Regions from separate parts of the Pseudomonas sp. H1_A03 genome, predicted to be linked through region 2. Evidence: riboswitches for the same ligand, from Rfam matches in the RefSeq annotation. Region 2 holds a riboswitch; each other region holds the start of a gene.

Region 1 (7,133 bases), 1.7 Mb from region 2:
GCCTGGGTTCGCCCAGCAGCGCATCCAGCGCCACTGCAGCGACGCACAGCAAGGCCACACTCATTGACTCACTCCCCACACATTCTCATACAACATGTCACTCAGCGGCCGAGGCTCGGTCCAGCCTTCGAGTTGCAACATCGGTGCCGGGTAGAACTCGGTTACCGGCCCCAGGCACAACACGGCCAGGGGTTTCGCGCCGGGCGGCAAACCGAGCAGATCGGCCAGGGCCTGGGGTTCGAACAGCGAAACCCAGCCCATGCCGAGGCCTTCGACGCGAGCCGCCAGCCACAGATTCTGGATGGCACAGGACAGCGAGGCCATGTCCATTTCCGGCAAGGTACGACGGCCGAAGATGTGCCGCTCACGGTCATCCATCAGCGCCGCCACCAGCACTTCGGCGCAGTCGTGGATGCCTTCGACCTTGAGCTTCATGAACGCGTCGGAGCGCTCGCCCAGGGCTTCGGCGGTGCGTACGCGCTCCTCTTCTACTAACTGCTGAATCTGCCCACGCAGTTGGCGATCGCTGATGCGGATGAAGCGCCAGGGCTGCATCAGGCCGACGCTGGGGGCCTGGTGCGCGGCCTGGAGCAGACGGTGCAGCAATTCGGGGGCGACAGCGCCGCCGCTGAAGTGGCGCATGTCACGGCGTTCGGCGATGGCGCGGTAGACGGCGTCGCGGTCGGCCTGGGGGAAGGCGTTGTCCGTCATGGCCTCTTCGCGGGCAAGTCGAATCGTCGCACCGCCCCTCCCACATTTTGATCTGTGAACACTGTCGATGTGGGAGCTGGCTTGCCTGCGATAGCGACATCACGGTCTGGCGCAAACAGTGCGGCTACAGCGGCTGGATTCGACGGGAAATAAAAATGCACGTAAGAAGCCGTCATCCGCCCCTGACGGTAAACCGCCTCAGCCCCGCGCCCACCATTGGGGCTCAACCCCCTGGCAATCGGCTGCCAGTCGGTGCTGGTCAGCGAATGGTGATAGGTGTGACCACGCAGTGTGCCTTCCGGCAACTCGACGCTTTGCAGCGCCAGGGCCGCCAGTTTCTTTTGCATCACCGCATCGCCCTGCAACAGGCCCACCAGTTCGGCGCGGGTGCCGTCGACATCGGTGAGCGAGTCCAGCAGGTAGAGCATGCCGCCGCATTCGGCGAGCAAGGGTTTGCCGGCCGCATGGTGAGCGCGGATCGCGTCGAGCATTGGGGTGTTTTCCGACAGCGCCTGGTGGTGCAGTTCCGGGTAACCGCCGGGCAGGTAGAGGCTGTCGGCATCAGGCAATGCGCGATCGTGAATGGGCGAGAAAAACTTCAGCTCGGCGCCCATGGCCCGCAGCAGATCAAGACTGGCGCCGTAGGTAAAAGCGAAGGCTTCGTCGCGGGCCACGGCAATACACACGCCCTTGAGCAGTGGCTCGGCCTCGATCACTTCCGGTGCAGCAAAGGTCACCGGCGGCGGCAAGGCCACTTCGCAACTGCTGCCCAAGGCTTGGGCGGCGGCGTCAAGGCGCACATCAAGGTCATTCAGTTCGCTGGCTTGCACCAGGCCCAGGTGACGGCTAGGCAGCTCTATACCGGTCTCGCGGGACAACGCGCCGTACCAGCGCAGGCCTTCGGTGAGGCTGCCTTCCAGCAATTGCGCATGACGCAGCGTGCCAACGCGGTTGGCCAGCACCCCGGCGAACGGCAAGTCCGGCTGATAACGCGCCAGGCCCAGGGCCAAGGCGCCAAAGGTCTGGGCCATGGCCGTGCCGTCAATAACGCCCAGTACCGGCACGCCGAAGTGTCGCGCCAGGTCGGCGCTGGAAGGGGTGCCGTCAAACAAACCCATCACGCCTTCGATCAGGATCAAGTCGGCCTCGCCCGCCGCTTCCCACAGCAGGCGGCGACTTTCCTGCTCGCCCACCATCCACATGTCCAATTGATACACCGGCGCACCGCTGGCGCGCTCGTGGATCATCGGGTCGAGGAAATCCGGGCCGCATTTGAACACGCGCACCTTGCGACCCAGGTTGCGGTGCAATCGGGCCAGCGCCGCGGTGACGGTGGTTTTGCCCTGGCCGGACGCCGGTGCGGCGATCAATACGGCCGGGCAATGACGGGGCTGATTCAAAGTTCGACGCCCTTCTGTGCCTTGATACCGGCCTGGAACGCGTGCTTGAGCATGCCCATTTCGGTGACGGTGTCACCCATTTCGATCAACTCAGGCTTGGCGCCACGGCCGGTGACCACCACGTGCTGCATCGGCGGGCGGGCCTGCAAGTCACTGAGCACCTGGTCCAGTTCGAGGTAGCCGTGCTTGAGGGCGATGTTCAGCTCATCCAGCACGACCATGCCGATGCTCGGGTCTTGCAGCAGTTCGCAGGACACAGCCCAGGCGGCTTCGGCCGCGGCGATGTCACGTTGGCGATCCTGGGTTTCCCAGGTGAAGCCTTCGCCCATGACGTGGAAACGTACTTGCTCGGGGAATCGGCGGAAGAACAACTCTTCACCGGTGCTGTGACGCCCCTTGATGAACTGCACCACGCCGCACTGCATGCCGTGGCCCATGGCCCGGGCCAGCATGCCGAACGCGGAGCTGCTCTTGCCTTTGCCGTTGCCGGTGAGCACCAGCAGCAAGCCGCACTCGTTGGGGGAATTGGCAATGCGTTCGTCGATCACGGCTTTTTTGCGCAGCATGCGCGCCAGGTGGCGTTCGTCGCGGTCGGGGGAATCGGTCATGACAGCTCTCCGTTGGGGCTGGACAAAAACGGCGGGCAGGAAAAAAGAAAAACAGACAGCCAAGCATCGCCCACCGTGATGCTGTTGGATGTAACAGGCCGGTCTCCGGGCTCATGAGTGGCGCCGTTGCCCTCGTATAGAGAGCGCGCAGGCCAACGCTACGCCTTCCCATATCGCTGGCGATACAGTGGCAAAAGGCAGCGTCTTGACTCATTTACCGTTGCGGGGGCAGCGCCGGAATCGCGGCAGCACTGTGTACAAGTGCGCTCACTCACCGGCTTCCCTGTTTCACTCGGTCGACCCATTGGTCACAGAGCACCTGGAACAAGCCGCGAAGGTTAGTGGGTTGGGGGTGGAGCGTCAATGAAAGCTGACCTTGCACTTGAACCATCGCACCGCCGACCTCCTCTACCCTTACAGGTATTAAGGAGAACACCATGCATAAAACAAGACTTGCCCTACTCATCCTGGTCGCCGGCACCCTCGCCGCCTGCGGTGAAAGCTCCACCCTCCAGGTCTCCGACGGTACCGGGCCTTCGCCCAAGTTGCCGGAACCGAACAAAACCCTGATCCCCACCGTCAATATCGCCCCCGCCATCGGTTGGCCCGAGGGCGTGAAGCCAACGGCCGCCGCCGGCACCCAGGTTGCGGCGTTTGCCGAAGGCCTGGACCATCCGCGCTGGCTGTATGTGCTACCAAATGGCGATGTGCTGGTAGCGGAAACCAACGCGCCGCCCAAGCCGGATGACGCCAAGGGCGTTCGTGGCTGGGTCATGGAGAAAGTCATGGGCCGCGCTGGCGCCGGGGTGCCGAGCCCGAATCGCATCACGCTACTGCGTGACGCCGACCACGACGGCGTCGCGGAGACGCGCACGGTATTCCTGGAGAATCTCAATTCGCCGTTTGGCATGACACTGGTCGGCAACGACCTGTACGTCGCTGACTCGGACAAGCTGCTGCGTTTCCCCTATCAACCGGGTGACACTGCGATCAAGCAAGCCGGCACCAACGTCGTCGACCTGCCGGGCGGGCCTCTGAACCACCACTGGACGAAAAACGTGGTGGCCAGCAAGGACGGCACCAAGCTGTACGTGAGCGTGGGTTCCAATAGCAACGTCGGTGAAAACGGCCTGCAAGCGGAAGAAGGCCGGGCGGCGATCTGGGAAGTCGATCGCGCCAGCGGCGAGCACCGCATCTTCGCCTCCGGCCTGCGCAACCCGAACGGTATGGCGTGGGAGCCGCAGAGCGGTAAGTTGTGGACGGCAGTCAACGAGCGTGACGAAATCGGCAGCGACCTGGTGCCGGACTACATCACCTCGGTCAAGGATGGCGGCTTCTATGGCTGGCCGTTCAGCTACTACGGGCAGCATGTGGATGTGCGGGTCAATCCGCAGAATTTGGACTTGGTGGCCAAGGCGATCGCGCCGGATTACGCGGTAGGCCCGCACACCGCATCCCTGGGGCTGACGTTTGCCGAGGGCAGCAAACTCCCTGCGCAGTTCAGTAACGGCGCGTTTATCGGCCAGCATGGTTCGTGGAATCGCAAGCCGCACAGTGGCTACAAGGTGATCTTCGTGCCGTTCGAGGGTGGGCAGCCTAAAGGGCCGCCGGTGGACGTGCTGACGGGGTTCCTCGATAAGGACGAGAAAGCCATGGGCCGCCCGGTGGGCGTGGTGATTGATCAGCAGGGGGATTTGCTGGTGGCCGATGATGTGGGGAATAAGGTATGGCGGGTGTCGGCCGCTAGATAGCGGAGCAGCAAGCCTCACGCTTGAAGCTGCAAGCAGGCATTGCGCCTTCTTGCAGCTGACAGCTCGTAGCTGCCGCTAGGGATTACGTGCCAGATTCGCCGGCAACACACGCTTGGCACTCAGGTACGCATTCTGCCAGTACGCCTTGGACAAGGTATCCAGCTTCACCGTACCGCCCGTTTGCGGCGCGTGCACAAAGCGCCCTTCCCCCACGTAGATCCCGGCGTGGCTGACCTGTGAACCACCACCGGTGGCGAAGAACAGCAGGTCGCCGGTCTGCAGGTTCTGCTCGCTGACGTCCTGGGCGCGCATTACGATCAGTTCACGCGTAGTACGCGGCAATGAGATGCCGGCAGCGTCGCGAAACACAAAACCAATCAAACCGCTGCAATCAAACCCGGAGTCCGGCGTGTTGCCGCCCCAACGATAAGGCGTGCCGACCAGGCCCAGCGCGCGGAAGAGCACATCTTCAGCCGCAGGCGAGAAATTCTGGGTGGAATAGTTGAACACCGGCTTAGGCTTCACCGCGACAGGCGCGGGCGGCGGTGGGCGGCTTGCACAGGCGCTGAGCAGCGCGGCGCAAACAATAAGAATCAGGCGGGCCGAGGTCGACATGTGCAGAACAATCCTGGTCTGGATGCGGCTTTTCGCTGCCGAACGCTGAAAACCAGAACGCGCAAGCAAAGCTCGCGCGAACGGATTACAACAATGTCCAGGGATTCTAGCGCTTACACGTCAAACTTCAAGTATCACTTTAAGTTTACTTGCTAGCGGTAACCGTCGTCGGGGCCATGGCGAGTGCGCGCTTGGCTTCGATGAAGGTTTTGCTCCAGTAGCTATCACCCAGGTTGTCGACTCGAACACCGCCACTGCGACGGCTGCTGGAGTGGATAAACTGGTTATCGCCCAAGTAGATACCGGCATGGCTGACGCGACCACGACCAGCCGTACTAAAGAAAAGCAGATCACCGGGCTTGAGGTTGTTGCGCGCGACCAACGGTGCATTCACGTTGATCATTTCGCGAGTGGAGCGTGGCAGGTTCATGCCCGCCTCTTCACGAAACAGGTAGCCGATGAAACCGCTGCAATCGAAACCGGCTTCGGAAGTACCGCCGAAACGGTAACGGGTACCGATCAGGGACATGCCGCGTTCGAGGATGCTGTCGGCGAGAACTGGAAGCTGGTAAGGCTTGCTGCCGGAGAAATTGGCCAATTCTTTTTCAGTTGCCAGCTCTTCTTCGTAAACAGAAGCAGACTGTGCAGCAACAAATTTGGCCTGGTTTTGAACCTGTGGTTTTTGCTGTTCTGCCACCTGTTGAGGGTGGGAGGCGCAACCAAACAACAGGGTAACGAGTGCGAGAGGCACGAGGGGTGCGAAGCGATTTAGCATGGGCACGACCGTGGCTGGTATGTAAAGAAGCCGAGACTATGCCTTCTATCACATCGATTTGCAAATTCAATCGTGGTCTATGTGACTTCCCGCTTGGACTATGCCATCTAAGCCGTAATTCCATTTATCGATTGAAATGCGTGACCAATACGGTTCAAACGCAGGTTTTCTGGCGCCTGAAAATTGCCGAACCCCGTCAATTCAATGGGTTACCAGCCCAACGTTTCTTTCAGGAAAGGGATCGTCAATTTTCGTTGAGCCTGCAAGGAAGCCTGATCGAGTTGCTCGAGCAAATCGAATAAGGCGCTCATGCTGCGTGTGCCACGGGTAAGGATGAAATGCCCCACCTCGTCGGTGAGATGCAGGCCGCGACGCGACGCGCGCAATTGCAAGGCGCGCAGTTTGTCCTCGTCGGACAGCGGGCGCATCTGGAAGATCAGCGCCAGGGTCAGACGCGACTTGAGGTCAGCCAGCTTGATCGGAAGTTCACGTGGGGAAGTCGAGGCGGCAATCAATAAACGCCGACCGCTGTCACGCAGGCGGTTGAACAGGTGAAACAGCGCCTCTTCCCAGTCTGCCTTGCCGGCGATCGCTTGCAGATCGTCCAGGCACACCAGCTCGTATTGCTCGAGGTGGTCGAAGATGCCGATGCCACGGTCCATCAACTCAGCCAGGGGCAGGTAAACCGCTGGCTCGCCCATCTGCTCGAAACGCAGGCACGCGGCCTGCAACAGGTGAGTACGCCCTACGCCGTGCTTGCCCCACAGATAGATCAGGCTTTCGGTCCACCCGGCGTCGGCTTCGCAGAGCCGCTCGACATAGCCGAGTGCAGCGGCATTGGCGCCTGGGTAGTAGTTGATAAAGGTGGCGTCATCACGCAGACGCACACCCAAGGGCAGCTGAATCGGTTTCATGCTGACTGAACGGCTCCAAACGAACCGTTAGTGGCCTCTGTGTAAAGTTTGCAAAGTTTATACCCGTGACGCCGGGCGCACAATGCAGCAGACCGCAAGCAAAATCAAAGGTTTGCGTTAACTTGTTGGATTTGTGCAGATTGTTTGGCGCCGCTGCTCCAGAAACAACAAACCCGGCCTTGGCCGGGTTTGTTACGAAGCGGTTACAGCTCGGGGTCTTCAACGCCGGTATACACATCCGAATCCTTGTACAGATCGTGCATATGGCGCACCAGCACCATGATCACCGCCGCCACCGGCAGAGCCAGCAGGATGCCGGTAAACCCGAACAGCTCACCGCCCGCCAGGATTGCAAAGAT
Region 2 (7,133 bases):
AGTCGCTGACGTTGTCGTAGACAAAGGTATCTGCCCCCCTCCCCCCTGAGCCAATCAGCGCCCGCTCCCCCTTGAGCATGTTGTCTGCATGATTACCGATGATCACATCATGGCCAGAACCGCCGATTGCGTTCTCCAGCGTAACGCCTTTGGCGATAGAAACATTCCCCCGCAAGCCTCCAACATCGGAATAGGATTCAGGGTTGAGGTTGATAGTCTGGTTTTGGCGATACTTGGAACAATCCAACGTATCGTTACCGCCACCGTCCCACACGCAGAAGAGTGCCGTATCATTGGGATTATTGAGTTGATAATAGTCTCGACCCGAATTGGAGTTAAAACCGTAAGTGGTGTCTGAATTGCGCGTCCTGTAATTGGCACCATACAAACGCTGGGCAGCAGCAATATCACCCATCAATGGAGCAGCAGAGTAATTTTCTTTATGGTTCTGACCACCTTCGTGAGCGTCGAAGTAGCTCATGACAGTATGACCACGAGTATCCTGCGCATAAACGGCACTGCGAGCGTAACTGGGAGAGGTAGAATTAGAAGCGTCATAGTCTGCGGGGTGCGCAAGACCCAACGTATGGCCTATTTCATGGGTTAGTGTATATCGGCCATGATTATGAAGTGCAGGAGAAGTATTGGTGCCATAGTGGGGATTGATGAACACTTTACCGTCTTGGCCTGGGTACTGGCCAAAAGCAACCGCGGGGCCCTCGTTGTTGGAAAAAGCCAAGCGTCCTTCGCCACGGCCGGTACGTTCTTCGAACGACACATTCGCCACATCGGCCCAAGATTGCATGGACAGTCTGGCTTGGTTTTTCTGTGTAGTATTGAACTCTCTATCCCCTCTCGTCAATTTGTTGAATGAAAAGGAGATTGCCGTGACACCATCACCGTTTCTGTCAGCCCATTTCACATTTTCTCGAGTGAGCTGCTGAGCAACTTGATCCACGGTAAAGATCGGTTTGGCAAAGTTCCGCCTTATATGCGGGTCGGCGCTGCGCAACGTGGGATCTGAGGAACCGGCTCGCTGAAGGCCGGCGGACGGATTATAGGAAGGCTGCTGGCTATTAGTTATTTTCAAAATCACCACCATATTTAATTATTCGACGGAGATAAACCTCGATCACAAGCACAATTTGGAAAAAATCACTCAACCCGTTCCTGAATAACCCGGCAATCTTTAAAATCTGGAAATACAATAACTGGCAACGATAACAATTTAACATTACTCCACGGCATCTGGCCGCCCCAATGGCCGACTGAAAAAAAAGCAAAATTCAACTTAAACTCAAATATCTACACAATATATTTTTAGATTTCAGCAACAGGATGAACAACAGGCGAAACTTATGAAACACATGGGAGGATAAGCCCCTGCATCAGCCCGCCAATAGAAACTCCGGCGTCAGACATTTTCACCTCTCGTGCCATCAAGGCGGCGCAGTCCTCATTTGACGGGAGCGTTCTCTCCATGCTCTCCTACACATCTTGTTTCGGGTGCCCTTCACAGGGTGAAACGGGAAACCGGTGCGCCATAGATCTATGGCAAGTCCGGTGCTGCCCCCGCAACGGTAAGCGAGCGAAGCGTCAAATCCACTGTGCTGTGCATGGGAAGGAGATGCTTATCAGGCTGGGCTCTTTCAAGAGCCGCCCCTCGCAAGCCCGGAGACCGGCCCGAAAAATCAGATAACAAACCCGCGGTGGGCGGGCGCTGTTCAGAACCCTGCGTGCCTGGCTCGCGGGGTTTTCATGCGCTCGTTTCACCCTGACACCTGAAAGGGACGCGCCATGTCGATCATCAGCAGCACTTCGCACTCCGCCAGCAGCACCTCCACCTTGAGCCAACGCCTGACCGCCGCAATCGGCGCGTCGATCCTGGGCGCGTGCCTGGTGTATTTCGCCGGTTTCTCGCACATCGAGGCGGTGCATAACGCTGCCCACGATACCCGCCACAGCGCCGCGTTCCCGTGCCACTGAGACCTGCCGACATGATCAAGCGTATTGCGCAAACTGCAGGTTTCACCGGTCTTCTGGCTGCCCTGCTGCTGACCCTGCTGCAAAGCTTCTGGGTCGCCCCATTAATTCTGCAGGCGGAAACCTTTGAAAAGGCCCCGGCCGCGACTGAAGTGGTGCATGAGCACGCAGCCGGTAATGCCGCGCACACCCACGACGCCGAAGCCTGGGAACCGGAAGACGGCTGGCAGCGCGTATTGTCTACCACCGGCGGTAATCTGGTGGTGGCTGTCGGTTTCGCGCTGATGCTCGCCGGCCTCTATACCCTGCGCGCACCCACCCGCACTGCCCAGGGCCTGCTTTGGGGTTTGGCCGGCTACGCGACCTTCGTGTTGGCGCCGACAATGGGCCTACCGCCTGAGCTGCCAGGCACTGCTGCCGCTGATCTCGCACAACGGCAGATCTGGTGGGTGGGCACCGCCGCCTCCACCGCTGCGGGCATAGCGCTGATCGTGTTCGGCCGCAATTGGCTGCTCAAAGCGCTGGGCGTAGCGATTCTGGTCGTGCCACACGTGATCGGCGCGCCGCAGCCGGAAGTGCATTCGATGCTAGCCCCCGAAGCCTTGGAAGCGCAGTTCAAGATTGCTTCGCAGTTGACCAATGTCGCCTTCTGGCTGGCGCTGGGCCTGATCAGCGCCTGGCTGTTCCGCCGCAATCGTGATGATCAATACTCAGCATGATTTTAGTGGTCGGCCTGGGGTGCCAGCGGGGTTGTGACGTTCACACCCTGCGGGCCCTGCTCGACAGCGCCCTCGCCGAGGGCGGTATCGAGCTTCAACGGATCACCGCGCTGGCCAGTATCGACCGCAAGCGCGATGAACCTGGCCTTCAAGCCCTGGCCGATCTGTTGAACTTGCCATTCCAGTGTTTCGATGCTGATCAGTTGGCGGGTTATGCAGAACAGCTGAGCCACAAATCCGCGATCGCGTTTGCCCATACGGGCTGCTACGGCATTGCCGAAAGCGCCGCCCTGGCCCTGGCTGAATACCTCGCCAACGCCCCTGCTCGCCTGTTGATTAGCCGCAAGCAAACCGCCCAGGCCACCTTCGCATTGGCTTGCGCCGGCTGAAAACCTGATAATCGCCCGTTCCGATCATGAGCGTTGTTCATGCTCGTGCGTTTTTCCATAGGATATTCCCATGACCGTCTACTTCATCGGCGCAGGCCCCGGCGACCCGGAATTGATCACCGTCAAAGGCCAGCGGCTGATCCGCAGTTGCCCGGTGATCATCTATGCCGGCTCGCTGGTGCCGACGGCAGTGCTCAAAGGCCACCAGGCAGAACAGTTGGTCAACAGTGCCGAATTGCACCTTGAACAGATTATCGACCTGATCAAGACCGCCCATGCGAAAGGCCAGGACGTGGCACGCGTGCATTCTGGCGACCCAAGCCTGTATGGAGCGATTGGCGAGCAGATCCGCCATTTGCGTGAGCTGGGCATTCCATTCCAGATCATTCCCGGCGTCACCGCAGTGGCGGCTTGTGCAGCGTTGTTGGAAACCGAGCTGACCCTGCCGGACATCGCCCAGAGTGTGATCCTGACCCGTTATGCGGATAAAACCAGCATGCCCGCTGGCGAGGACTTTGACAGCCTGGCGCGACATGGCACCACCATGGCGATCCATCTGGGGGTCAATCACTTGGAGAAAATCGTCGCGCAACTGCTGCCGCACTATGGCGCAGATTGCCCGATTGCCGTGGTGCACCGCGCGACGTGGCCGGACCAGGATTGGGTCGTTGGGACGCTGAGCGATATTGCCGGGAAGGTGGCCGAGAAGGGATTTCGGCGGACGGCGTTGATTGTGGTGGGTCGGGTGTTGGGCAGTGACGGTTTTAGTGAGTCTTCGCTGTATCGCGCAGGGCATGCGCATCTTTACCGATCTTAACAAGCCAAATTAAATTAAAGATACAACATATTGATTTATATGAATAAACACTATTAAAACTGTGGGAGCGGGCTTGCTCGCTCCCACAGTTGATTTGTTTTGTTAGATAGGCATCTCAAGACATTGAATTTAAACAATAAAAAAACGGCGCTCACGGGGCGCCGTTTTTTGTCCGCAGTGAACACCTTACTCAGTAGTAGGCGTTTTCTTTCTGCGTGTGGTCGGTCACGTCACGTACACCCTTGAGCTCTGGGACACGCTCCAGCAGGGTGCGCTCGATGCCTTCGCGCAGGGTCACGTCCGCCTGGCCGCAGCCTTGGCAGCCGCCGCCAAACTTGAGCACGGCAATGCCGTCATCCACCACGTCGATCAGACTGACCTGGCCGCCGTGGCTGGCCAGGCCCGGGTTGATCTCGGTTTGCAGGTAGTAGTTGATACGCTCGTTCACCGGGCTATCAGCGTTGACGTTCGGCACCTTGGCGTTCGGCGCCTTGATGGTCAGTTGGCCGCCCATGCGATCGGTGGCGTAGTCGACCACGGCGTCGTCGAGGAAGGCTTCGCTGAAGGCGTCGATGTACGCGGTGAAGCTTTTCAGCCCCAGGGCGGTGTCTTCAGGCTTCTCTTCCCCTGGCTTGCAGTAGGCAATGCAAGTCTCGGCGTATTGGGTGCCGGGTTGGGTGATAAAGACGCGAATACCGATACCTGGGGTGTTCTGCTTGGACAGCAGGTCAGCCAGGTAATCGTGGGCGGCGTCGGTAATGGTTATGGCAGTCATGGAAACTCCTCACAGGCTTGCCGGCAGTTTACGCCAAATTATTACAGAGGTACAAAGTCCTAGTATTTTTGTCGGGAAAGGACTGCGGGATCATCAATGCCGAACCAACGCTTGAGCGTGCGATAGGTCGACTTTTCCAGCCATTGATAGCTCGCAAAGGCGCAAAGCGCTGTTAATACAATGCAAACAGGCAGCATCGCATAGGGATCTATTCCCGTACGCTTGACCACCCACAGCCCAGCGCACAGAACCAGCACGTGGATCAGATACACCGAGTAAGAGCAGTCCCCCATCAGTTTCAACACGCGTGAGCCATGGAAGTAAGGCTCCAGTGCCACGCAACTGATGACCAGGATCGCGCTGGGCACGCCCCACTCCAACGCACGGGGCACATCCGCCCCGTGATAAAACATCACACACGCCACCACAATCCCCAGCAACGGCACCCACGCCCTGACCCGGCAAAGGCCGCGGCGATACAGCATGCCGATGACGATACCCATAAGAAACTCCAGGACAATATCATTGCTGTAAAAACCGTCGGCCAAGTCCAGGGCGGGACCGATGAGGTAGCACACCAGGTACAACAGCACGGCCACCACCCACAACCGATAGTCCCCACGAACCCACAAGGCGACGGCGAACAGGCCATAGAACAGCATCTCGAAGTTCAGGGTCCAGCCGACATCCAGCAGCGGATAGACGCCGTAGCCTGCCGGGTGTTGGGCAGGGATAAAGAGCAACGACAGGAGCACATGGCCCAGCGCGAGTTGAACATCGGGGAACATCGAGGGCACAGCCAGGGTGAGCAGGGCCAGCAGCAAGGTATAGAACCAATACGCCGGCGCGATCCGTGCCACGCGCATGAGCATGAAACGCCAAGGTGTCAGGGCTTTGTCTGCGGTCGCAAGGAAGATCACCAGGCCGCTGATGACAAAGAACACATCCACCCCTGCGCCGCCTTTTTCGACGAACAGGTACTCCAGCGCGTTGTGCACCTCAAAGTTGAAAAACAGCTGCATAAAGTGATGACCCACCACCAGCCACGCAGCCAAGGCGCGAAGAAACTGCACTGAAATCAACATCATCGGACTACCTTTTAGAACCCCGCACAGTAGATATCCGATTACTTCAACGCCCGCCTGGAGAGATGACTGGATCAGTGCCTGTAGTTATAGGTTCTCATAACGGTTCATGTCCAACACACCCTCTTCCACGGGCGCGACTTCGTGGAGGTACTGCGACAGATCGTGGAAGTACTGCCAGAACAACGGATGACTGCGCCGCACGCCCCAGCGGTCGACGATCTTTTCGAAACGATTGGCATCTTTGGCCCGCTCCATTTCAGCCACGAACTCGGGCACTTCCTGGGCGGGGATATTGAACATGAAGTTCGGGTAACTGCTGAGTACGCCGGGGTAAAGGGTCAAGGTGTCGAGTCCCGGCTGGTAGCGATAGGCTTCGCCCAGCAAAAACGCGACATTACTGTGGGCACGGTTGCGCAGCAGGCTGTAGATCTCGCGCTTGCCGCTGGCAGTTTGAATGCGCAACATCGTGGCTTCGGGCAATTGATCGATCACCTTGAGCCCGGCGGCCGGGCGTGAGGTCAAGCGGCTCAACGCCTGCTCCGCATCCTGCAAAACCGGATCAATACCGCTGCGCGAGCAATACGCACTCACACATCGGTTAAACGGGTCCGGGCTGGCGTTCAAGCTGGCATAACGGGTCAACAACTGGTTGGCAAAGTCGCGCTTCGGGTCGTTTTCGTTCAGGTGCAAACCCGTGGGCTTGTCATCATCAATGGCCTCATAGTCCAGCCAGAGCTTGATCTTGCCGCTGTTCTGGTACCAGTCGTCGAGGAAGTCTTCGCGGGTATCGGCGGGCATCAGGCGCAGGAAGTTCTGCTCGGCGCCGTTACGGATCAGGTCGAAGTACAACCGGGTCTGGGCCTGGTGCGAGACATTGCCGAACACGTCGAAATTCACCGCCAATTGGTAATACGTGCGCTCCAGCAGCGGATAGTCGAACAGCCACATCGTCTGCGGCACATCGCCGATCAGGCCTTTGGTCACCGAGGCGCTGTCGAAGTGGCGGAAAATGCTCAGCAAGGCATCATCATTGCCCGCCCACAGGCTCGACCAGCTTGGCGGCGGCAGGTCAGCATAGCTGTCACGGCGCAGGGCCTCGTATTCATTGCGTTTGTCGCGGTAGGCCCGCCACAGGCTGAGCACGCTGCCCACATCGTCATTCTGTCCCGGCATGGCCAGTAATGGCGTGGCCTGGCCGCGATAGCGCGCATCGGTGATGTAGAGGTCGTGGTCCGGGTCCTGGAACAGGGTCCAGAAGTTATCGCGAATCACATCCGTGGCAATCTGCCCACGGCACACCGGCCCACGAATGAACGTGCGCACGAAGTATTCGGCGTTATCCAGCATGAACTGGTAACGCGC
Region 3 (7,133 bases), 1.3 Mb from region 2:
GATCGGCTATCAAGTCGAAAACGGCGGTGTCTGGGAAGAGAAGAAGCTTGTCGAGAAACCAGGGTTTGCCGTACGCCACGTGAGCGTGCATGCGTCGGGGATGAAGGGCAGTGCAGTCTGTGAGTTGCGCCAGTGAGTGGTACCTGTGACGTGAGGCCGTTGAAAGGCTGATTCATTGAACTAAAAACTTGATCAATGAGTCAGGTTAATCAGCTGCTCTTCTCTCATCATGAGGACTCCACCATGCGCCAATACACACTCAACTACCGATTCAACGAAGAATTGCGCACCCATGTGTTCGAATTCAAGCAGCCCGAATTGCCGGTGCATGAGGCGGCGTTGCACTTGCTGCAATTGCATTTCGGCGATGCCGAGAATGGCTTGATCCTGCCGCCTGCGGATGCGACGCCGGAGGAGATTCTGGAACAGGCGCAGGTGGTGGGAATCACGCAGATTGAGGTTGTATGAGCGAAAACCCTCGGATTCAGGCGGTCACGACTGCGGATATTCCTGACGTACTGAGGTTTGTGCTGCAGGCCCGCGCCGAGCTGTTCCCGAAGCTCAGTGCGGCGGGAATGCCAGCGGACCTGGCGCAATTCGAGGCGATCTATCTACAGGGCGATGGGCAGTTTCTAATCGCTCGGGAGGCGGGCCGGATTGTTGCGGCCATTGGTTACTTGCCTTACGACGGGCGTTTTGCGCAGTTGAATTACCAGGGCCGCAATACGGTGGAAGTGGTGCGTCTGTTTGTGCTGCCTGCCTATCGCCGCTTTGGTCTGGCGGGGGCGTTGTATGGGGCGCTGGAGGCAATGGCGAAAGCGGAGGGGGTTGAGGTGGTTTACCTGCATACCCACCCGTTTTTGCCGGGGGCGATTGATTTTTGGGTGCGGCAGGGGTTTGAAGTGGTGGATGTAGACGCGGACCCGGTGTGGCAGACGACGCACATGCAGCGACTGTTGTAGACGTGAAACGCCGCAAATCAATGTGGGAGCAGGCAAGCCAGCTCCCACATGTGTATTGTGTGAAGCCTCTAGTTCGGGCGCAACCGCAGTATCTGCACGCCATCAAACGGGTCTGTCAGGTAGTGCGCCTGCACCCCAAACGTCTCCTGCAAGCGCTGCGGCGTCAGCACTTCCATCGGCTTGCCCAGCGCCACCAACTGTCCACGATCCAGTACCGCCAGCCGATCACAGGTCAGCGCTTGATTCAGGTCATGCAGCGCAATCAATGTGGTCACCGGCAGCCCTTGCACCCCCTTCAAGATCGCCAACTGGTGCTGGATATCCAAATGATTGGTCGGCTCATCCAGTAGCAATATCTGTGGCCGTTGCGCCAATGCGCGGGCGATGTGCACGCGTTGGCGTTCACCGCCCGAGAGGCTGCGCCAGGCGCGTTTGCTCAGGTGAGTGGCGTCGACGTCATGCAAGGCCTGGTTCACGATGGCATCGTCTTCGCTGGACCACGGGCTCAGCGCCGACAACCACGGCGTACGGCCCAGCGCCACGGCGTCGAACACGCGGATGGCATCGTCCGTGTCAGCCTGTTGCTCAACCACGGCCAGTTGCTGTGCGATGGCGCGGCGGGACAGGTCGCCCAAAGGCTGGCCGCCCAACAATACTTCGCCAGATGCCGGCGCGCGCAAGCCTGCCAGCAGTTTGAGCAAGGTGGATTTACCGGAACCGTTTGGCCCGACAATCCCCAAGGTTTCACCCAGCTGCACGTCCAGGTGAATATCGCGTAATAACTCAGCCTCACGCACCTTGAAGCCCAACCCCGTGCAGCTTAAAACGCTCATCGCGCGTTCCTCCGGCCAATGAGGATCAGCGCAAACACCGGCGCACCGACCAGCGCCGTGACCACGCCGACCGGAATCACCTGGCCTTTGATCAGCGTGCGCGACAGCACATCCGCTGCAATCAAAAACAGCGCGCCGCCGAGCGCGCTGGCCGGCAGCAAGCGTGAGTGCCCGGTGCCGAGCAACAGACGCACGGCGTGGGGGATCACCAGCCCGACAAAGCCGATGGCGCCGACAATCGACACCATCACCGCCGTCACCAGTGCCGCGCAGCCCACCAACACAAACTGCACGCGGCGCACGGGGATACCGAGTGACGCCGCCGAGTCACTGCCAAAGGTGAACGCATCCAGCGCCCGACGATGCCACAGGCACACCGCCAAGCCCACGACCGCCACCGGCACCGCCAACCACACCGACGGCCAGCGCACGCCGCTGAGGTTGCCCAACAGCCAGAACATGATGCCGCGCGCCTGTTCGGAGCTGGCCGACTTGGTGATCAGGAACGCGGTAAGCGCATTGAACAGCTGCGATCCGGCAATGCCGGCGAGGATGATCTGGCCGGTGCCGCTCGACGAACCGCTGGCGCGCGCCAGCAGAATCACCAGGGCAAACGCCGCCACCGCGCCGACAAACGCACCCGCCGACAACGAAATCAGCCCGCCGCCCACGCCCATCAGCGCCACCAGCACCGCGCCAGTCGAGGCGCCGGCGCTGATGCCGAGCAAGTACGGATCGGCCAACGGGTTGCGCAATAACGACTGCAGGATCACCCCGCACGTCGCCAGCCCCGCACCGCACGCGGCGGCTACCAGGGCACGCGTGAGGCGGTAGTTCCACACCACGCCCTCATCGATCGGGTCCAGCACATAGCCGGCCGCCCACAGTTTGTTGGCGAGTACCTGGAGCACGACCTGCGGCGAGATGGCGGTTTCACCGATGGCCACGCCGGCGAGCAGGGCGATCAGTAGCAAGGCCAGGGCAACTAGGGTCCGGATCAGGCTGGCAGTCATTTGTGCAGGTCGTAGCCGTCGATGGCGGCCGCCAGTTGTTCAAGGCCGTCGAACGTACGAATGCTGGCCTGCAGCGCCATGGCGTCGAGGATGATGATGCGGTTGTTTTTCACCGCGTCCATGTTGCGCGTGACCGGGTCGCTGCGCAAAAAGGCCAGTTTCTTTTCATGGTCGTCAGCCGGGTAACGGCGCCGGTCCATGCGTGCGATGACCAAAAAGGTCGGGTTGGCCTTGGCGATGGTTTCCCAGCCGACGGCGGGCCACTCTTCATCGGACTGCACCACGTTGGAAAGGCCGAGGGTTTGCAGCATGAACTCGGGAATGCCTTTGTGGCCGGCCACGTACGGGTCGCTGGCCATCTCGGAACTGGAGAACCACACCAACGCGCTGGCGTGCTTGAGGCCTTTGCTTTGCACAGTGGCGACCGACTTGGCCAGGCGCGCCTTGAGTTCGTCGTTCAATTGTTCGCCGCGGTCCTGTACGTCGAAAATCTGCGCCAGTTGGCTGATGCTTTTATAGATCGTCGCGATGCGGAAAGGCTCCAGCCGCGTGCCATCGGCGCCCACCAGGTTGTCTTTGCCTTCGCAGTCGGAGGGCAGCAGGTAGGTAGGGATCTTCAGCTCATGGAATTGCTCGCGGGTGCCGACCACGCCTTGTGGCCCGACCACCCATTCCAGCTCGGCGGCTACCAGTTGCGGGCGCTTGGCGATCACCGCTTCGAAGCTCGGCTCGTTGTTGGCCAGGCGCTCGATGCTGTCGTTCTGCGCCTTGAACTGCGGCAATACGCTGTTGAACCACAACGAAGTGCCCACCACCTTATCGCCCACGCCCAGCGCGTAAAGCATCTCGGTAGCCGCCTGGCCAATCGTCACGCTGCGCGCGGGGGCCTGCTGGAAGGTCAGGCGGCTGCCGCAGTTTTCCACGGTCAGTGGGTAGTGGGTGGGCGCGGCTTGGGCCAGGGCACAGAAGCTGACGCCGGCGAGCAGGGCGGTGACGCGTGGCAGCATGGGGCAATCTCCGAGTGAACCGTACGTGGAACTGGGGAGGTACGGTTCGGAAACACACCCTTGGGCACTGTGGTGGAGACAGGCAAGCGTGTCCTTCCCGGACACCCCGCCGGTTAGTGATTGAGCTTAAGCCGGCAGGTCTCCTGACTGATGCGTCGTCGCCACGCTCCAGCCTTCCCGGACGTGATCCAGTGGCATTAAGGAGCAGGCTCAGCACCTACAGTTGCGGGGGCAGTTCCGATTGGCGCGGGTGTAGCGCGCTTCGGATTCCCTATTAGTCCCGTTTGGGAACCGGCGCGGTATGGTAGTCGATCAGGCACCTTAGCGGGAGCTCCAAATACTCGAGGCGTGAACACGGTGGTAGCTCTCGCGGAGTTCGTCATCCTATGATGCGCATCCCATGGATAGTCTTCACACAAGGAAAGCACAGTGAAATCATTAATCGTCCTCGCCCTTATCGCCACGCTCGCCGGTTGCGCCACGCAGGGCAAATCTGAAAAGCAGATTCTTGACGAGGCCGCCACCGCGTACGTCAAGTCGATGCCCGCCGGCTCGGACAAGCTCCGTTTGCACACGATGAGCATCCCCAAAACCGGTTTGTTTGGCGATACGCTGGCGATTGCCATGGCCAGTGATCAGAACGCCGCCCACCTCAGGGGCGAATTGCTGAATGCAAAACGCATGGGCGATGTGTTCTTTTTGATTATCGGCGCCGGCAGCCCAGTTGACGTTGCTGTGATCAGCAAAGCGGTCGAAGGGCAGGATTTGAACGGGATGCAGATTTACTACTCGGGCACCGATGCACAAAGAGACACAGTGCGTGCGGCCGTTGAAAAGACCCAGGCGCAATTTCATTACATCAATGCGCAATGACTACTCGCACTTAGAGCCGTCTGGGCAAACTGGCGCTGTTGTTCCGCGTCTAGGCCGATGTTGGACGGAGTCGGCCAATCACCGCAGATCAAAATGTGGGTGTTGGCTTGTCGAACCGCTGCGATAGCCAGAAGTATCTACACATCTTGAGCGAGCGCTCTGCGTAGCAGCTGTCGAGCCCTGGCGAGGCTGCGTCAGCGGTGTGTCAGACAGACCGCAAACGCAGCCTCGCCAGGGCTCGACAGCTGCTACGCACTTTCACATTGAAAATATGTAGATACCTGTGCCGCCGTCTTCGCAGGCAAGCCAGCTCCCACACTTGATGTACGTCGTCCGTTCGGTCAGAGACGAATGTCTTCCGGACCTTGTATCAGCGCTTCAATCCGCGTGCCGGTGGCGCGTTCTTCGTTGCTGAAGCCGTCGTAGTCGGCGAGGTTGGCAAAACGGATGCCGGTCAGCCGTTCTATCTGGACCACACTGCGTTGGTAGGTCCTGAGCTGGCCAAACACCAGCTCGAGCTGGCCCAATTCGCGGTTCTGGTCAATCATGTAGGCACTCGTGCGAGGCTTGCCGTCGTCACCGAGGTAGGCGACGACTTTCCAGAAGGCCTTGGGAATTTTAACGCTCCGGTACACACGGTCGTCGTCGGCAAACACCGGCCCGGTAAACACGGTGGCGCGGGCTTTCCAGCGTTGGGTGTTATCGAGAATATAGTCTTCGAGCTCCAGCCAGGTCTTCTGGTTGAACCCACTCATCTGCGGCGAGCAGTTGGTGAAGTGGAATGTGTCGAAGTTGGCGATTTTCGCCTCGTCGCCCCAATTGGGGTCCTGTCGGCGTACCAGGTGGCCGCGATCAAGGCCATTGCTGGCGTAGAGGTCTTCGCCCACCTGCGCGTCGATGGGCAGGCGGCCATCGTAGGCCCAGATGTCGTTGCTACGGGCAACGTCCACATGCAGCCCCCCGTCGATATTGGCGCCCACGTACAGCGCGAGGCGCCTTGAGCGTGACATCGTCACCGAGAAGTGCGTGTAGTCCAGGCGGTCGCCGCCCTCTTTCAGCGTCTGTACATCATCCGCAATCGCGTCCTCAACGGTGGGCCAGGGCACCACGAAGCTGCCGAGAAAATCCTCGGCGTAGCCGCTCCGGTCCTTGAAATCCTTGGCCGCAGTGACGCGTGGCGTCGCCGCCCTGGCCTCCAGCAGAGTGGGGCTCGGCGCGAGCAGCGGGCGCAGGTAGGCGAGCCGTGGGCGGTACGAAAGGTCGATTTTGGTTTTGCGTGCGGGCATCGGTCAGTCCTCCTTGGATAAACACGACTGCAACATAGGTTAATGACAATTGATGACACGCGTTGATCCCAGGGGGCTATCCTGAGTCGATACCCGGACGTTGTCACATGCCAAATGGAGCCAGCCAATGTGTGTTCGCCAGCAGCATCGCAATCCGATTTTCTGCCTGATCCCGCCCTACATGCTCGACCAGATCGCCCGCAACGGTGATAAAGCGCAGCGGGAAATCGCGTTGCGCACCCGCGCCAAAGACAGCACGTTTCGCTCGCTGCGTATGGTCGCGGTGCCCGCCAAAGGGCCCGCTCACATGGCCCTGGCCATGGGCGCAGGCAAGCGGCGTTCGATCTACAGCGCCGAGGGCACCGACAGCCTGCCGGGAACGCTGGTCCGTGGCGAAGGGCAGCCCGCCAGCGGTGATGCGGCGGTGGACGAGGCCTACGATGGCTTGGGCGCCACCTTTGATTTTTTCGAGCAGGTCTTCGACCGCAACTCCATCGATGATGCCGGCATGGCATTGGACGCGACCGTTCATTTTGGCCAGAACTACAACAATGCGTTCTGGAACTCGGCCCAGATGGTGTTTGGTGATGGCGATGAGCAGTTGTTCAATCGCTTCACAGTGGCGCTCGACGTGATTGGCCATGAGTTGGCCCATGGCGTCACCGAGGATGAGGCCAAGCTGATGTACTTCAATCAGTCCGGCGCGTTGAACGAGTCGCTGTCGGACGTGTTCGGCTCACTGATCAAGCAATATGCACTGCAGCAATCGGCACAAGACGCCGACTGGCTGATCGGCAAGGGGCTGTTTACGCCAAAGATCAAAGGCACCGCCCTGCGCTCGATGAAAGCCCCCGGTACCGCGTTTGACGACGAACTGCTGGGCAAGGACCCTCAGCCTGGGCACATGGATGATTTTGTGCAGACCTACGAGGACAATGGTGGGGTGCATATCAATTCCGGCATCCCCAACCATGCGTTCTACCAAGTGGCGACGAAGTTGGGCGGGTTCGCCTGGGAGCGCGCCGGGCGTATCTGGTATGACGCGTTGCGCGATGCGCGGCTGCGGCCCAACTCGGGGTTTCTGCGCTTTGCGCGCATCACCTACGATATTGCCGGCCGACTCTACGGCGCGAACAAGGATGAGCAGAAGGCGGTCAAG

The links. Region 2 has a riboswitch for cobalamin ahead of AB4O35_RS18905 (CbtB domain-containing protein). Riboswitches for the same ligand answer to the same signal wherever they lie in the genome.
Region 1: another riboswitch for cobalamin. It lies ahead of cobO (cob(I)yrinic acid a,c-diamide adenosyltransferase); the one in region 2 lies ahead of AB4O35_RS18905 (CbtB domain-containing protein).
Region 3: another riboswitch for cobalamin. It lies ahead of AB4O35_RS24835 (ABC transporter substrate-binding protein); the one in region 2 lies ahead of AB4O35_RS18905 (CbtB domain-containing protein).

Annotation. Positions count from the first base shown of each region.
Region 1 is NZ_CP162829.1:5,718,086-5,725,218, forward strand. Features, by position in the region: gene cbiB (adenosylcobinamide-phosphate synthase CbiB) at 1-64, opposite strand, end outside; gene bluB (5,6-dimethylbenzimidazole synthase) at 61-711, opposite strand; gene AB4O35_RS26425 (cobyrinate a,c-diamide synthase) at 708-2,111, opposite strand; gene cobO (cob(I)yrinic acid a,c-diamide adenosyltransferase) at 2,108-2,719, opposite strand; cobalamin riboswitch at 2,799-3,057, opposite strand; gene AB4O35_RS26435 (PQQ-dependent sugar dehydrogenase) at 3,157-4,470, shown strand; gene AB4O35_RS26440 (C40 family peptidase) at 4,546-5,085, opposite strand; gene AB4O35_RS26445 (C40 family peptidase) at 5,231-5,860, opposite strand; gene hda (DnaA regulatory inactivator Hda) at 6,070-6,774, opposite strand; gene AB4O35_RS26455 (AI-2E family transporter) at 6,978-7,133, opposite strand, start outside.
Region 2 is NZ_CP162829.1:4,042,237-4,049,369, reverse strand. Features, by position in the region: gene AB4O35_RS18910 (M10 family metallopeptidase C-terminal domain-containing protein) at 1-1,102, opposite strand, end outside; cobalamin riboswitch at 1,488-1,701, shown strand; gene AB4O35_RS18905 (CbtB domain-containing protein) at 1,798-1,986, shown strand; gene AB4O35_RS18900 (CbtA family protein) at 1,998-2,702, shown strand; gene AB4O35_RS18895 (cobalamin biosynthesis protein) at 2,699-3,091, shown strand; gene cobM (precorrin-4 C(11)-methyltransferase) at 3,162-3,908, shown strand; gene nfuA (Fe-S biogenesis protein NfuA) at 4,099-4,683, opposite strand; gene AB4O35_RS18880 (acyltransferase family protein) at 4,743-5,768, opposite strand; gene AB4O35_RS18875 (fatty acid cis/trans isomerase) at 5,856-7,133, opposite strand, start outside.
Region 3 is NZ_CP162829.1:5,374,921-5,382,053, reverse strand. Features, by position in the region: gene AB4O35_RS24860 (dsRNA-binding motif domain-containing protein) at 1-136, shown strand, start outside; gene AB4O35_RS24855 (hypothetical protein) at 244-468, shown strand; gene AB4O35_RS24850 (GNAT family N-acetyltransferase) at 465-962, shown strand; gene AB4O35_RS24845 (ABC transporter ATP-binding protein) at 1,031-1,795, opposite strand; gene AB4O35_RS24840 (FecCD family ABC transporter permease) at 1,792-2,808, opposite strand; gene AB4O35_RS24835 (ABC transporter substrate-binding protein) at 2,805-3,815, opposite strand; cobalamin riboswitch at 3,932-4,126, opposite strand; gene AB4O35_RS24830 (hypothetical protein) at 4,245-4,688, shown strand; gene AB4O35_RS24825 (DNA/RNA non-specific endonuclease) at 5,030-5,974, opposite strand; gene AB4O35_RS24820 (M4 family metallopeptidase) at 6,102-7,133, shown strand, end outside.